2 regions of the Arthrobacter sp. USHLN218 genome follow, and region 1 is predicted to be linked to the other one. Evidence: riboswitches for the same ligand, from Rfam matches in the RefSeq annotation. Region 1 holds a riboswitch; the other holds the start of a gene.
The links. Region 1 has a riboswitch for thiamine pyrophosphate ahead of thiO (glycine oxidase ThiO). Riboswitches for the same ligand answer to the same signal wherever they lie in the genome.
Positions count from the first base shown of each region.

Region 2: it holds a riboswitch for thiamine pyrophosphate, as region 1 does, so the genes downstream of both, thiD (bifunctional hydroxymethylpyrimidine kinase/phosphomethylpyrimidine kinase) here and thiO (glycine oxidase ThiO) in region 1, are expected to answer to the same signal.

Region 1 covers NZ_JBBCYT010000002.1:541,343-549,201, forward strand. Annotated here, with positions in the region: gene WFH44_RS06230 (DEAD/DEAH box helicase) at 1-350, opposite strand, end outside; gene WFH44_RS06235 (RNB domain-containing ribonuclease) at 710-2,281, opposite strand; gene WFH44_RS06240 (ferritin-like fold-containing protein) at 2,334-3,032, shown strand; gene thiE (thiamine phosphate synthase) at 3,033-3,686, opposite strand; TPP riboswitch at 3,771-3,904, shown strand; gene thiO (glycine oxidase ThiO) at 3,902-5,059, shown strand; gene thiS (sulfur carrier protein ThiS) at 5,056-5,292, shown strand; gene WFH44_RS06260 (thiazole synthase) at 5,295-6,062, shown strand; gene WFH44_RS06265 (4a-hydroxytetrahydrobiopterin dehydratase) at 6,091-6,765, shown strand; gene WFH44_RS06270 (hypothetical protein) at 6,847-7,149, opposite strand; gene WFH44_RS06275 (DUF3107 domain-containing protein) at 7,168-7,392, opposite strand; gene WFH44_RS06280 (TetR/AcrR family transcriptional regulator) at 7,447-7,859, opposite strand, start outside.
Region 2 covers NZ_JBBCYT010000007.1:230,834-238,692, reverse strand. Annotated here, with positions in the region: gene WFH44_RS16760 (glutamate-5-semialdehyde dehydrogenase) at 1-898, opposite strand, end outside; gene proB (glutamate 5-kinase) at 951-2,081, opposite strand; gene obgE (GTPase ObgE) at 2,071-3,636, opposite strand; gene rpmA (50S ribosomal protein L27) at 3,765-4,028, opposite strand; gene rplU (50S ribosomal protein L21) at 4,083-4,391, opposite strand; gene thiD (bifunctional hydroxymethylpyrimidine kinase/phosphomethylpyrimidine kinase) at 4,598-6,100, opposite strand; TPP riboswitch at 6,167-6,263, opposite strand; gene WFH44_RS16730 (Rne/Rng family ribonuclease) at 6,330-7,859, opposite strand, start outside.

The sequences.
Region 1 (7,859 bases):
GGCAGTTTGTCGTAGCCGTCGTCATCGCGGCCGATGACCCGCTGGAGCGCGGGGATGCCGAAGCCCAGCGTCTTGCCGGTTCCGGTCTTGGCCTGGCCGATGATGTCGTGGCCGCCCAGGGCCACCGGCAGGGTCATGGCCTGGATCGGGAAGGGGTGGGTGATTCCGGCATCGAAGAGGGAGCGGACGATGTCGGCACGGACATTGAAGTCCGCAAAGGTCTGCTGCGGCAGCTCGTGGGGCCGTTCGTCCGAAGCCAGGGTCGCCTCGACGGCGATCTCTTCGGTGCTGTTGTCCGCGTGGAGCAGTTGCCCCTCGTCCGCGGCCAGGTTTTCAGTGTTCAATGACATAACCGTTCGATAAGGCGCCTGCGCGGCCGGTGCTCGACTCCATGGCGCGCGTGCGCGCAGCCATGCAGGAACTGTCGGACGCTGCAGGCGCGTCCAGCGGAAGCCGATCGCGGGCTAACAACTGCGTGCCGGACCGAGGCCATCCATGGCCGGTCCGGCGAACAAAAATCGCGTAGGGGCGGGATCTGTTGAGTTGAAACTTACAAAGTCTTCGAACATTCAACGACCGGGCATCCAGTTCTACGCTTCCCAGTCTACCGGGCACACGCAAATCGCCGGCGAAGGCACCGGGGCGCCGGCAGGTCGTGCCGCGGTTCCGGGCGCCCGGCCACGGAGCCGAGGAGAATCCGGGCGCCGGGTCAGGAGCCGGCGACGCGCTCGAACAGCACCGAGCGCTTGACGATATCCGCCTCGATGAGCCGGACCCGGACCGAGGTGCCCGGCTCCAGTTCGCCCTCGCAGCGGGCCGTCACGGCCGGTTCGCTGAGCTGGACCGTGCCGCGCGGGACCGGGTCGCGCCGGCCGTTCCCGTTGGAACCGTTGCCGTTGCCTTTCCCGTTTCGGTTTCCGTTGCCGCTGCCGGTTCCGTTCCCGTTGCCGTTGGAGCCGTTGGAGCCGTTGGAGCCGTTGCCGTGGCGGTTGTTGTTTTGCCGCGCGCTGATGACCACGGCATCGAACTCCTCGCCGACGCGGTGGCTGAGGAGCGCCGCTTCGACGGCATCCAGGGAAGCCCGGTCCAGCCGTGACGCAAGCTGGTCGGAGGCCGCCATCAGCTCCGGCAGCTGCGGCAGGGCCTGCCGCACCCAGTCCGGGACCTGCAGCCCCGAGACCAGGGCCTCGCAGGTCAGCAGGACGAAGCGGTCCACCAAACGGCGCAGCGGTGCGGTGGTGTGGGCGTAGGGGGCCGCAATCGCGGCCTGGATGTCCTCGGCCGGGGGCTCTCCGTCGAAGGGGGTGTAGCCGGCGCCGCGGAACAGCGATCCTGCCGCGTTCATGATGGCCAGCTGCTTCGGTTCCGAGGTGTCCAGCCCGCGCAGGTATTCGCCGTAGGCAATGTTCCGCGGCCACGGATGGCCCAAAGCCATGGTCTGGCGGCGGAACCGCTCCTCGGACTCGGCGTCCGGTGCGGGCATGGTACGCAGGATGCCGACCTTGCCCGCCAGCATGATCCGCGCCGCCGCCATGCCGGTCATGAGGGACAGCTGGGCGTTCCAGTCCTCCACCGGGAGGGCGGGCCGGGCCAGGATGAAGTAATGCCGCCCGTCGTGCGCGATCTCCTCCTCCGGCAGTTCGAGGCTCGCGCCGCCGCGGGCGAGTTCCAGCGCCTGGCGTTTGATGCCGATCTCTTTCAGCAGCGCCAGGTAGTCCGGGGCGGTTCCCGAATCGATGTCCTCCTGGACCTGTGCGTAGGTTAGCTTGGCCCGGCTGCGCACCATCGCCCGGGTGAGGGAGACCTGCAGAACGTTCGCACCGCCGTCGAGCACGAACTCCCAGACGTAGGCGCTGCGGTCAACGTCGGGCAGCAGGCTGCCGGCGTTCTCTCCGATGGCATCGGGGTGCAGCGGGATCCGTCCGTCCGGCGCGTAGATGGTCTGGCCGCGAAGCCGGGTGGCCCGGTCCAGTTCTCCGCCCGGCTCGATGAACGAGGGAACGTCGGCGATGGCGTACCAGGCCCGGTAGCCGTCGCCGGCACGCTCCAGGTACATCGCCTGGTCCAGGTCCGTCGATCCGGGCGGGTCGACGGTAACGAATTCGAGCGCGGTGAAGTCGCGCCGGGGCAGGCGCTGGCCGGACACCGCACGCTCCGCCTCAGCCAGCACGGACGGCGGGAACGGGCCGGGCAGCTCCAGCTCGGTCCGCAGTTCCTTCAGGACGCGGGCAAGCAGGTGCTGCGATTCGTTGACCTTGGCATCCAGATGTGGGTACGGCACATCCCCAGCCTAATCCTCAGGCGGCGCCGCAGGTCAGGCTACGCTGGAACCTATGAGCACCGAAGAGCAGCCGGCCGGCGCGCCCGCGGCCGGCACGGATGAGGCCCACCGCCAGTACGTCATCGATCTGTACGGCGTCATGGCCTACGGGGAGCTCTCGGCCTTCGAGCGTTTTTCCTCCGATGCCCGCTTCTCGCCGACGCTGCGGGACCGGGCCGAGATCGGCCGGGTGGCCGTGATCGAATTCGAGCATTTCGAGATGGTGAGCGCCGAGCTGGCGCGCATGGGCGTCGACGTGCAGACGGCGATGCTGCCGTTCCAGGCCTCGATCGATGCGTTCCATGAGCGGACCCGGCCGGGGGACTGGTACGAGTCGCTGATGAAGGCCTACGTGGCCGATGCGGTCTCCGGCGACTTCTATCGCGCGATTGCCAGCCGGCTTGACCCGCAGACCCGCGAGGTCGTCGCCGGCATCAAGGAGAACAAGGAGCAGCTGGAGCTGCTGACCACCCGGCTCGCGCAGGCCCTCCAGGGCAATGAACGGCTGGCCTCGCGGCTGGCCCTGTGGGGGCGGCGCCTGGTCGGCGAGGCGCTGACCCAGGCCCAGCGGATCGGGATCGAGCGGTCCTTCCTGGGCGGCCTGCTGGGATTCGATGAACCCGGGGCGCAGGAGACCGTCATTACCGAGCTGTTCGCGGAACTGACGCGGAACCATTCCCGCCGCATGAACGCGCTGGGCCTGACCGCCTGATCACAGCGGGGGCAGCGCCGCCTTCAGCTTGGCTGCCGCGGCCGCGGGATCCTCCGCCGCCGTGATGGCGCGTACGACGACGACCCTCCGGGCGCCCGCGCCGGTCACCTCCGCGATGTTGTCCAGCCCGATCCCGCCGATGGCGAACCAGGGTTTGGCGGAGCCCGCCGCCGCAGACTGCGCCGCGGCTTCCGCCACCAGTTCCAGGCCGACCGCGGCCCGGCCCGGTTTCGTGGGGGTCGCCCACACCGGACCCGTGCAGAAGTAGTCAACCTCGGCGTCCTGCAGTGCGGCGCCAACCTGCGCCGGCGTGTGCGTGGAGCGGCCGATGACGGCCCCGCCGGCCGCGCCATTCGACAGGACGCTCCGTGCCGCGGACGGCGGCAGGTCCCGCTGCCCGGCATGGAAGACCGGTGCCCCGGCGACGGCGGCGAGGTCGGCGCGGTCGTTGACCGACCACAGCCCCGTGTGCCGCGCAGCGACCTCGGCGAGGGCGTGCAGCAGATCGAGCTCTTCGGCCGCGTCGAGCGACTTGTCCCGCAGCTGGATGATGTCGACGCCGCCTGCGTAGGCGGCGTCAAGGAACTGTTCAAAATCGCCCTGCGCCTTACGGGCATCCGTGCACAGGTACAGCCGGGCTGAGCTCAAATCCATAGCTGCAACCATAACCTTGCGGCGGCGGTGCCCTATCCGCCGGGCGTCACATCCGCGGCGCCCGGCCCGCGATGAGTACACTGGTGGCGACACTGCGGGAGCCTGGTACCGCGGCGCCGGCCTCGTGAGCCGGAGCCGACAGGCTGAGAGGGTGCGTGGCACCGACCGTTGAACCTGATCCGGTTCGTACCGGCGTAGGGAAGGAATGACGGACTTTGGCTGGTCAAAAACATCTTGCCGTGGTCGGCGCCGGCATCGTCGGACTGGGCATCGCCTGGGAGGCAGCGCGCCGCGGGCACCGCGTGACCGTGATCGACCCGGCTCCCGCGTCCGGAGCGACATTCGCTGCCGCCGGCATGCTGGCCCCGGTCAGCGAGCTGTACTACCAGGAGGAGCAGCTGCTCGCGCTGACCCTGGCGTCCGCCCGCCGGTACCCGGACTTCCTGCAGGGGCTGGGCACTACGGGACACCAGGCAGCGGGAACGCTGGTGGCGGCCTTCGATGCGGCCGACCGGCTGGCCCTTGAGGACCTGCGCCAGGCCCAGCTGGCCCAGGGACTGCGGGTGGAACAGCTGACCAGCCGCGAGGCTCGCCGGCTGGAGCCGGCGCTGTCTCCGGCCCTGTCCGGAGCCTTCCTCGCCCCCGACGACCACCAGATCGATCCGCGTGTCCTGTCCGCGGCGCTGCTGGACGCGCTCGCCGAGGCCGGGGCCGGCATGGTGCGCCGGCGAGCCGCCGCGCTGGCGAGGTCGGGCAGCGGGGAAGTGACCGGCGTCGTCCTCGATGACGGGACGCGGGTTGCGGCGGACGAGACCGTGGTGGCCAACGGGCTGGGCGCCGCGGCGCTGGACGGTCTGCCCGCATCCCTGCGGCTGCCGCTGCGGCCGGTCTACGGCGACATCCTGCGCCTGCGGGTCCCGCAGGCCCTGCGGCCGCTGGTGCGCCTGACGGTGCGCGGGCTCGTGCGCGGCCTGCCGGTCTACGTGGTGCCGCGCGAGGACGGAACCGTGGTCATTGGCGCCACGTCGCGCGAGGACGGCTCGGATGCACCCTCGGCAGGCGGCGTGTACCAGCTGCTGCGCGACGCCCAGGCGCTGGTGCCGGCGGTTGCCGAGCTTCAGCTCGAAGAGACCACCTGCCGGGCGCGGCCGGGCACCCCGGACAATGCGCCGCTGCTCGGGCGCGTGGCGGAGTCGGGAGGGGAAGTGCCGGGCTTGCTGGTCGCCACCGGCTTCTTCCGGCACGGGGTCCTGCTCGCCCCGGCGGCGGCCAAGGTCTGCGCCGACCTGGCGGAAGGCCTGCCGGTGCCCCGGGAACTGCTGGCGTTCCGGCCGGACCGCTTCAGCACAAGCATGGAAGGGAGCCAACGATGAATATCACCCTGAACGGGGACCGGCAGCCGGTCGCCGAGGGAATGACCCTGCTGGATCTGGTCGCCGCCACGACGGGCCGGCGCCTGACGGCGGAAGGTAAACCGGACGACGGCGGACGGCTGGGCGTCGCGGTGGCGCTGAACGCCGAAGTGGCGCCGCGCGGAAGCTGGGCGGGCACGCTGCTGTCCGAGGGCGACGGCGTGGAACTGATCACCGCAGTGCAGGGAGGCTAGGAATGGACGAGCTGGTCATTGACGGAACCCGGCTGGGATCGCGGCTGATCATGGGCACCGGGGGAGCGCCCAGCCTGGACGGACTGGGCGCGGCCCTGCAGGCGTCCGGGACAGAGCTGACCACGGTGGCGATGCGGCGCTACAGCCCGGGCACCGGTGCCTCGCTGTTCGCCCTGCTGGAACGGCAGGGCATCCGCATCCTGCCGAACACCGCCGGCTGCTTCACCGCCAGGGAGGCCGTGCTGACGGCCGAGCTGGCACGCGAGGCGCTGGAGACGGACTGGGTGAAGCTGGAGGTCATCGCCGACGAGGAAACCCTGCTGCCCGACGCGGCGGAGCTGCTGGAGGCGACGGAACAGCTGGCCGGCCGCGGGTTCAAGGTTTTCGCCTACACCAACGACGACCCGGTCCTGGCCCGGCGGCTTGAGCTCCTCGGCGCGGTGGCCGTGATGCCGCTCGGCGCCCCGATCGGCACCGGGCTGGGCATCCTCAACCCGCACAACATCGAGCTGATCGTCTCCCGGGCCGGCGTGCCGGTGGTGCTCGACGCCGGGATCGGCACCGCCTCGGACGCCGCGCTCGCGATGGAACTCGGCTGCGACGCCGTCCTGCTGGCGACCGCGGTCACCCGGGCGCAGGACCCGGTGCGGATGGCGGAGGCCTTCAAACATGCCGTGATCGCCGGTAGGCTGGCCGCAACGGCCGGGCGGATCCCCAAGCGCCGGCATGCGCTGGCTTCTTCGGCCTTCGCCGGCCGTCCTGACCTGTAGCCTGGAGAGCCTCGCGGCCGGAGGAACAATGAGCGCGCACGACATTCTGGACCGGACACAGATCGACCAGCAGCTGCGGACGCTGCCGCATTGGCGCTACCGGCAGGGAGGGCTGGTCACGGTGTACAAGCTGGACAACGGCCGGGCGGCGCTTGACTTCATCGCGGCGGCGGGAGACTTGGCGGAGGAATCGAACCACCACCCGGATCTGGACTGGCGCTACAACCGCGTGTTCCTGCGGCTGTCCTCCCACGACGCCGGCGGAGAGGTCACCACCCGGGATATCTCCGCGGCGGCCTCGCTCAGCGAACTTGCCGAGCGGCTCGGCGCGGACGCGCGTCCGCAGGAGTACCGGAGTTTCGCGCTCGCGGCGGACACCGCGGACCCGGCACAGATCTCCGGCCTCTGGAAGACGGCGCTGGGCTACAAGGAAGGCTGGCAGGGGGAGCTGGTGGACCCGTTCGGGCGCGGCCCCAACGTGTGGTTCCAGCAGACGGGCACTCCCGCCGAGTCCCGGCTGCACCTGGACGTGTACTACCCGCTCAGCGACATCGCGCCGGTGGTGGCGGCGGCGGCCGACGCGGGCGGGGTCCTGGATGACGCGCACGCCCCGTCCTGGACGATCGCCACCGACGCGGACGGCAACCGCATCTGCCTGTGCACCGAGCATCCGGACAGCGAGGACGGCCAGGAGGGTGCCTGACGGGGCGGACCGTAAGCTGGATCCGGCGACGTCGGACCTGGCGCCGCCCGTGAGGGCAGGCCGGTCGCGCTTAGCCTGCAGCTAGGCGCGCAGCGCCGCTTCCAGCCGCAACAGGTCCGCCGCGCTGCGCCGGCGTCCCAGGAACCAGGCCGTCAGCCATGCCGCAGGCAGGGAGAGGGCGAGGGGCAGCAGCCAGCTGAGGAAGTAGACGCCGGGCTCGGAACCGAGGCCGAAGGCCATCAGCACCAGCCACAGCAGGACGGCCGCGACGATGCCGGCCGCGGCGGGAACCAGCGCCCCGTAGGCCCGGCGCTTCTTATCGGCCGCCCAGACGACGGCGCCAGCGGCGCCGGCGCCCAGGATCAGCAGGACCAGTTCGACCACGGGGCCGTCCCGAAAGGCCTAGAGCGCGCCGAAACCGACGCGGCGGGGTTCCTCGGCGCCGATTTCGACATAGCCCAGCACATTGGCGGGCACGATGACCAGGTTGCCCTTGGCATCCTTCAGGCGCAGTTCCGCGCCGCCGTTCATCGCGCGGGAAACCAGCTCGGCGACCGCATCCGCCGTATCCGGAGAGTCGATGACAAGTTCCCGGCCGACGTTCTGGATTCCGATCTTGATTTCCACGCTTTGCCTCCTGCTTACGCTGTGCTGAAAGTTCCGTACGAGTCGAAATCTATCCTAGGTTTCCTTCGGGAAGCGTGAAATTCCGCGCCAAGCTAAACGGTAAATGAGGTCCACGGCGTCCTCGCGCTCCAGTTCCCCGCTGGTCTGCAGCCAGTAGCGGGCGCTGATCTGTGCCATCCCGGCCAGGGAGCGGCCGAGCAGCGTGGACTCCGCGTCGGACAGCTTGGTCTCCTCGGCAATCACGGCGGCGATGGCCGAGGCCAGGCGGGCGTTGAAATCCTCCAGGCGGCCGCTGACGTCCGGGTCGTTGTTGAGGTCGGATTCGAAGACCAGCCGGTGCGCCTGGCTCTCCTGCGCGATGAACCGGAAGTAGGCGTCCATCGTGGCATGCACCCGGAGCTTGTTGTCCGACGTGGAGTTCAGCGCGGCCATGAGCATCGCGTTCAGGGAGGCGAGGTGGTGGTCCA
Region 2 (7,859 bases), on a different contig from region 1:
GCGCGCGCAGGACCTCGGCGGCCGCGTGCGCGTTGGAATGCAGCAGCAGGGTCTCCACCGTGTTGCACACCGAGGGCCGCTGGGTCTTGGCGTTGAGCAGGATGTCGATGGCCATCTCGGTGCTGGCCGATTCGTCGAGGAAGATGTGCACGTTGCCCTCGCCCGTCTCGATAACGGGGACCTTGGCGTTGTTGACCACGGTCTGGATCAGGTCGCGGCCGCCACGGGGAATCAGGACGTCGATCCGGCCGCGGGCCTGCATCAGCGCGTTGGCGCCTTCGCGGCCGTACTCGTCGACGCTCTGCACGGCGTCGGCCGGGAGGCCGACATGGTCCAGGGCATCCCGGATGACTCCGATCAGCGCAACGTTCGTCTGCGCCGCCGCGCTGCCGCCGCGCAGGACCACGGCGTTGCCGCTCTTGAGCGCCAGGCCGGCGATGTCCACAGTGACGTTGGGCCGTGCCTCGTAAATCGCGGCCACCACGCCCATCGGGACATGGACCTGGCGCAGGCGCAGGCCGTTAGGCAGGGTCTGGCCGCGCATGACCGTGCCGACCGGATCCGGCTGCCCCGCGAGGTTCCTCAGGGCGTCGGCGAGCGAAGCGATGCGTTCGGCCGAGAGGCTGAGCCGGTCCAGCAACGCCGCGCTGGTGCCGTTTTCCCGCCCGGCTTCGACGTCCAGGCGGTTGGCGCGCAGGATGAGGTCCCGCTTCGCCAGCAGCGAGTCGGCGATCTCCAGCAGGGCCTTGTCCTTCCAGGACCGGTTGGCCCTGGCCATGCGGCGCGAAGCGGTCCGGGCCCGGTCCGCGATGGCGCGGACGGCCGTCACGGCATCCGGCCGCTCGGCAGCGGCCTGCTCGTCACCGGAAGTTGCCTGGGAAGGAGCTGTCTGGGTCATACTGCGATTTTAGCCGGTGCCGAGCGGCGCGCCGTCCAGCGTTACGAACGCGTCACAGGACCACCAGGTCGTCCACGTGGACGACCTCGCGCTCGTACTGCCGGCCGAGGCTCGCGCCGAGTTCCTTGGTGGAACGGCCCAGCATGCGGGGCAGTTCGTAGGAGGAGAAGTTGACGAGCCCGCGCGCGACGACGCGGCCCTCGAGGTCCGCCAGTTCCACCGGGTCGCCGGGCTCGAACGTGCCCTTGACCGTGGTGATCCCGGCGGGCAGCAGCGACCGGTGACGTTCACGCACCGCCTGCACGGCGCCGTCGTCAAGGGTCAGGCGCCCCTGCACGGTGGCCAGGTGCGCCAGCCACAAGAGCCGGACCGGGCGGCGGGAACCGTTGACGCTGAACCAGGTGCCGACGTCGTTCCCCTCCAGCGCCTCCGCGGCGTTCGGGGTCGAGGTGACCAGCGCCGGGATTCCGGATTCGGCAGCGATGGTGGCTGCCTCGACCTTGGTGACCATGCCGCCGGTGCCGACCCCGGCCTTGCCCGTGCTCCCGATGCTGACGCCCTCGAGGTCCTGCGCGCCGTTGACCTGCGGAATCCGTTTGGCGCCGGCCTTGGGCGGGCCGTCGTAGAGCGCGTCGACGTCAGAGAGCAGCACGAGCGCCTCCGCCTTGACCAGGTGCGCGACGAGCGCGGCAAGGCGGTCATTATCCCCGAAGCGGATCTCGTGGGTCGCCACCGTGTCGTTTTCGTTGACAATGGGTACGACGCCGAGGTGCAGCAGGCGGTTCAGCGCACGGTACGCGTTGGCGTACTGCTGGCGGCGCATCAGGTCCTCGGCCGTCAGCAGCACCTGGCTCACGGCGACGCCGTGGGCTCCGAACGCCTGCGTGTAGCGGGCCATCAGCAGGCCCTGGCCGACGCTGGCCGCGGCCTGCTGGGTGGCCAGGTCCCGCGGGCGGCGGGCGAGACCCAGCGGGGCCAGCCCCGCCGCGATCGCCCCCGAGGACACCAGGATCAGCTCGGTGCCTCGGTTGCGCCGGGCAGCCAGCACCTCCACCAGGTCCAGCAGCGCATCTTCCGCAATCCCGCCGGCAACGGAGGTCAGCGAGGACGATCCGACCTTGACGACCAGGCGGCGCGCGGTCCGCAACATGGACCGGTCCGCCGCGGGGAGCCTACTGGTCATCGCCGTCTTCCGCAGCGGCCCCCTTGTAGTTGGCCGATTCGGTCCAGATGCCCGCCTTGCGCTCCGCTTCGAGTTCGGCGCGGGCGGCGGCCTTGGCATCCTTGCGGTCCTGCTGTTCCTGGCGCTTCTGGCTGCGGGTGGGCCGGCTGCTGAAGTCCGCGAGGCGCAGATCCGTGCCGCGCGGGGTGCCGGCGAGCAGCTCGGCGCCGCCCATCATAGTCGGCTCCCAATCGAAGACCACGGCGTCGTCCTCGCCGATCACCACCGTTGAACCGGGCACGGCGCCAGCCTTGAATAGCTGGTCTTCGACCCCAAGCTTCGCCAGCCGGTCGGAGAGGTAGCCCACGGCCTCGTCATTGTTGAAGTCCGTCTGCTTCACCCAGCGCTCGGGCTTCTCGCCCAGCACGCGGTACAGCGGCTCGAGGTTCTTCTCTTCCTTGCGGATGGTGAAGCCGGCCTCGTTGACCGCCCTAGGGCGCAGCACGATCCGCGCCGGGGCGGGGGCGGACGCGGCGTTGGTGCGGGCGGCGGAAACGATCTCGGCCATGGCGAAGCTCAGCTGGCGCAGGCCTTCGTGGCTGACCGCGGAGATTTCGAACACGCGGTAGCCCCGGCGCTCCAGTTCCGGCCGCACGAACTCCGCCATGTCCCGTCCGTCCGGGACGTCCACCTTGTTGAGGGCGACCAGCCGGGGCCGTTCGTTCAGCGGCACCACGCCCTCGCTGCCCGCGTAGCTCATGTCGACGGCGTAGGCGCCCAGCTCCGCCTCGATCACCTCAAGGTCCGTGATCGGGTCGCGGTCCGATTCGAGGCTGGCGCAGTCCAGCACATGCACCAGGGCCGCGCAGCGCTCCACGTGGCGGAGGAATTCGTGACCCAGGCCGCGGCCTTCGCTGGCGCCGGGGATGAGTCCGGGGACGTCCGCGATCGTGAAGCGGACATCGCCCGCCTGCACGACGCCGAGGTTGGGCACCAGGGTAGTGAACGGGTAGTCGGCGATCTTGGGCCGGGCCGCGCTCAGCGACGCGATCAGGCTCGACTTCCCCGCCGAGGGGTAGCCGACCAGCGCGACGTCGGCGATGGTCTTCAGCTCCAGCAGCACGTCCTGCTCGTCCCCGGGAACTCCGAGGAGCGCGAAGCCCGGCGCCTTGCGCTTCTGCGAGGACAGCGCCGCGTTGCCCAGGCCGCCCTGGCCCCCCGCGGCCACGACGTACTCGGCTCCCTCGCCGACCAGGTCCGCCAGGACCTTGCCGTCCTTGGTCTTGACGACCGTTCCGTCCGGCACGGGCAGGACCAGGGTCTCCCCGTTGCTGCCGTGGCGCATGTCGCCCTTGCCGAAGTCGCCGTTGCTGGCATGGCGGTGCGGCGCGTGGTGATAGGACAGCAGCGTGGTGGTCTGGGAGTCGACCCGGAGGATGACGTCGCCGCCGTTGCCGCCGTTGCCGCCGTCGGGACCGCCCAGTGGCTTGAACTTTTCGCGTCTTACGGAAACGCAGCCGTGGCCGCCGTCCCCACCGGATACGTGCAGTACAACCCGGTCAACGAAAGTTGCCACGTTCAACTCCTCTTGCGTGCGGCGGACCTGTCGCGCACGGACGGTCCATGGGTGATTCTAGTCGGGTTAAATACCAGTGAGGCGGACCAGCCGGCCCGCCTCACTGGAAAGCTGTCTACAGCCGAAAACTACTCGGCGGCTGCAGCAGCGACGATGTTGACCACACGGCGTCCGCGGCGGGTACCGAATTCAACGGCTCCGGCCTCGAGGGCGAACAGAGTGTCGTCGCCACCGCGTCCTACGTTCGCGCCCGGGTGGAAGTGGGTGCCGCGCTGGCGGACGATGATCTCACCAGCGGAGACCACCTGGCCACCGAAGCGCTTCACGCCCAGACGCTGAGCGTTGGAATCGCGACCGTTGCGAGTGGAGCTCGCACCTTTCTTATGTGCCATTTGCTATGCCTACCTTTGTGTCTCTGGAAACTGCTGGAAGCCTGCCGACCGCAATTAAGCGATGGAGGTGACCTTGACCTTGGTCAGTTCGGAACGGAAGCCCTGGCGCTTCTTGTAGCCGGTCTTGTTCTTGAACTTCTGGATGACAATCTTCGGGCCGCGAAGATTCTCAACGATCTCGGCAGTGACCTTGACCTTGGCCAGTTCGTCAGCTGCGGAGGTGACCTTGTCGCCATCGACCAGGAGCAGTGCAGGCAGCTCGAAGGTGCTGCCGGCTCCACCGGGGACGCGGTCAAGGGTCACGAGGTCTCCTACGGAAACCTTTTCTTGGCGGCCGCCTGCGCGGACAATCGCGTACACCACTTGGGAACTCACTTCTCTCGACGTTTGATACCTTTACGCGCTCTTCTGCGGGCCTGATTAGCTCCGCGCCAGCGCTGTGCAGTCACGCCAACGGGATGATCCCTTCGAAGGCGTTTGCACCGAAGAACTAGGTTACGCTATATCCGCTCCAACCCGCAAATACCGGCTGGTCCGGCGTGGCGTACCCCGGCGATCGGCGCCCCTGCTCAGGCGGGCGTCCCTCCGGCGTGCAGCCGCGGCGCGTCGAAGAACCGGAGTTCGTAGCGCGAGGACTCGCGGAACGCCTCAAGCATCCGCCGCCGCACGTCCTCGGTCGAACGCGCGGCAACATCGTCCATGATACCGACCGCCTGCCGCGTCGCCTCAGCGAACCCCTGGTCCGCGTAGGTTTCCAGCCAGTCGCCGTACGGATGCCCGGCCGCTCCCGAGGCCCGGTAGGCGCCGTGGAGCACCTCGCCGACGTGCGCATACAGCCAGTAGCACGGAATGACCGCCGCAACGAGCTCGGCATAGCCGCCGGAGGCGCCGGTCGCCAGCAGATGGTCGACATACTGCTTGGTCACGGGCCCGAGCCCGCCGGGCACCTCGCGCTCGCTGAGCCATTCCCGGTGCAGCTGCGCCTCCACCTCGATGCAGTCGCGGGCTCCCTTCGCCCAGAACAGCTGCTCCCCCGCCGTCGGCGCCAAGCTGCTCGCAAGCGCCAGCGCACGCGAATAGCCGGACAGGTAGAGCGCGTCCTGCGCGAGGTAGTAGCCGAAGTCGGTCTCCGGCAGCGATCCGTCACCCAGCTGGCGGATGAAGCCGAGGCCGAAAATTCCCGCGCGCAGGCCGGCAATGTCTTCCCAGCACTCGGCGCTGAAGGCGGCGGGCGGCCGCGGAGTGTGGTGGTGGAAGTGGTGGATGGGCCCGTTGCCCTGGCCGACTTCCAGCTCGTCGGCGCGGGCCAGCGCGCCGAAGAGCCAGTCCTTGACCTGTTTCAGCGACTCGGTCCAGTCCCCGGTCCGCGCCTGCACCGTCGCCATCGCCGAGGAGAGGGAGCAGCCGGTGCCATGCGTGTTGGCCGTGGCCACGCGCGCCGAGCGGAATTCGACGACGTCCTCGGCGAGGCGACCGTGCACGTCCACCAGTGCGTCGGGGCAATCGCCGCCGGGCAGGTGCCCGCCCTTCACCAGCACAATGGTCCCGTAGCGGCGCGAGAGGGTGCGGCCCTGGGCCAGCGCCGCGTCCCAGTCTTCTGCCATCGGCTCGTTGAGCAGCACACCGAGTTCCGGAAGGTTGGGAGTAACGAGGTGCGCGTTCCGCAGCAGCAGTCGCAGGGATTCCTCTGCCGCCGGTTCCAGCAGCCGGTCGCCGCTGGTCGCCACCATCACCGGATCAATAACGACGACGGCGGGCGCGGTTTCCGCGAGCCACTCCCCGACCGCTTCGATAATGTCCGCCGAGCCGAGCATGCCGATCTTCACGGCGTCGATCTCGACGTCGTCGCTGACTGCTGCCAGCTGCTCCGCCAGGAACGACGGCGGCGGCGTGTGCACGCTGCGCACGCCCCGCGTGTTCTGGGCGACCAGTGCCGTGACGGCGGCCATGCCGTAACCGCCGTTGGCCGCGATGCTCTTCAGGTCCGCCTGGATGCCGGCGCCGCCGGTCGGGTCGGTTCCGGCGATGCTCAGTACCCTGGGGATGCTGCGGGTTTCCACTGCTGGCTCCATCGATCAGAGGCGGAGCGAGCGTTGCACGGCAGCGCGGCGGGACGATCGAAATATAGAGGCAACGCCGGCGGAGCCGTGTGACAATCCCTCCGCCAGTCCTAACTGGTTCAGGTTCAACGGGTATCCATCTCAGCCGGCGTTACCGGCACCCCGTGTCACTGACGCCAGCATAGCAAAACGCCGCCGGGTGCCAAGTAAGAGGCACCCGGCGGCGTTTTTGCTGCCGTGGTCAGAGCTCGGAAGCGGGGACTCCCACGCCAAGGATTACCGGCTCGGCGCCCTTCTTCTCCGGCTGGGCCGGCTTGGCCGCCGGCGCGGAGACCGACACCCGGCGGGCGGCCGGGGCGCCTCCGGCGGCAACCGCGGGCGCGGGGGCTTCCGGGAGCTGCTGGACGGGTTCGGCATTGGCCGCTCCCTGCGGCCGGACGGCGGCCCGGTGGCGCCGGCGCCGGCCCGTCGGTGCCGTGGCCGGTTGCGCCTGCGCAGGTGCCGTGCCCGGCTCCGCCTGCGCACGTGCCGGCTGCACGGGTTCGGCGGCGGGTGCGGCAGATGCTGAGGACGCCTCCGCCGCGGACGGCTCCGGCGCGGCCCCCGGCCGGGTTTCGGCCGGGGCGGGCTTCTCCGCCTTGACCTCGGGGCTGACCCGGTCGAAGGCCTCGGTCAGGTTCTCGAGCGTCAGGGCCGGCTTTTCGCTCGCGGCGGCCGGGCTGTGCTCGGCCCGCGGCAGCGCCACTTCCTCGCCGTTGATCTTCAGGACCGGTGCGGACGGGGCAGCGCCCGCCTCGGCCAGCTCATGGGCATGGTCCTCGGCCTCGTGCGCGGCCTGGGCTGCGGCGGCAATGTTCGCCAGCGCGGCCCGGGTGGCCTGGGCCTTGGCCTGGCGCTCCGCGTCGTCCGGCTGAGGCGCCTCATGGGCGGCCTGCGCCTGCTGGCCCGCATCCTGGTTGCCTTGGCCGCGGTTCCGGCGCTTCTCGCTGCGCGACTGCCGCTCCGGACGCGGCGCCTTCTCCGCGCGAACATGGTGCTGATGGTGCTCCGCGGCGACTGCTGCCCGGCGGTGCTCGATCGGCTCGTCGTGGGTCACGACGCCCCTGCCGCCGCAGTGCTCGCAGTTTTCGCCGAACACCTCCAGCAGGCCGGTGCCCATGCGCTTGCGCGTCATCTGGACCAGGCCCAGGGACGTCACCTCGGCAACCTGGTGCTTGGTCCGGTCACGGCCGAGGCACTCGACGAGCCGGCGCAGGACCAGGTCGCGGTTGGCTTCGAGCACCATGTCGATGAAGTCGATGACGATGATGCCGCCGATATCGCGCAGGCGCAGCTGCCGGACGACTTCCTCAGCCGCCTCGAGGTTGTTCTTGGTGACGGTTTCTTCGAGGTTGCCGCCCGATCCGGTGAACTTGCCGGTGTTGACGTCCACCACTGTCATGGCCTCGGTCCGATCGATCACCAGGGAGCCGCCCGAGGGCAGGAAGACCTTGCGCTCGAGCGCCTTGTGGATCTGTTCGTCGATCCGGTTGGCCGAGAAGATATCCTCGTCCGCGCTCCACTTCTCCAGGCGGTCCACCAGGTCCGGGGCCACGTAGGTCACGTAGGCCTCGATGGTGTCCCAGGCTTCCTCGCCGGAGACGATGAGCTTGGAGAAGTCCTCGTTGAACACGTCGCGCACAACCTTGATGGTCAGGTCAGGCTCGGCGTAGAGCATCTCGGGCGGCAGCGTCTTGTTCGACTTGGCCCTGCCGTCGATGCCTTCCCACTG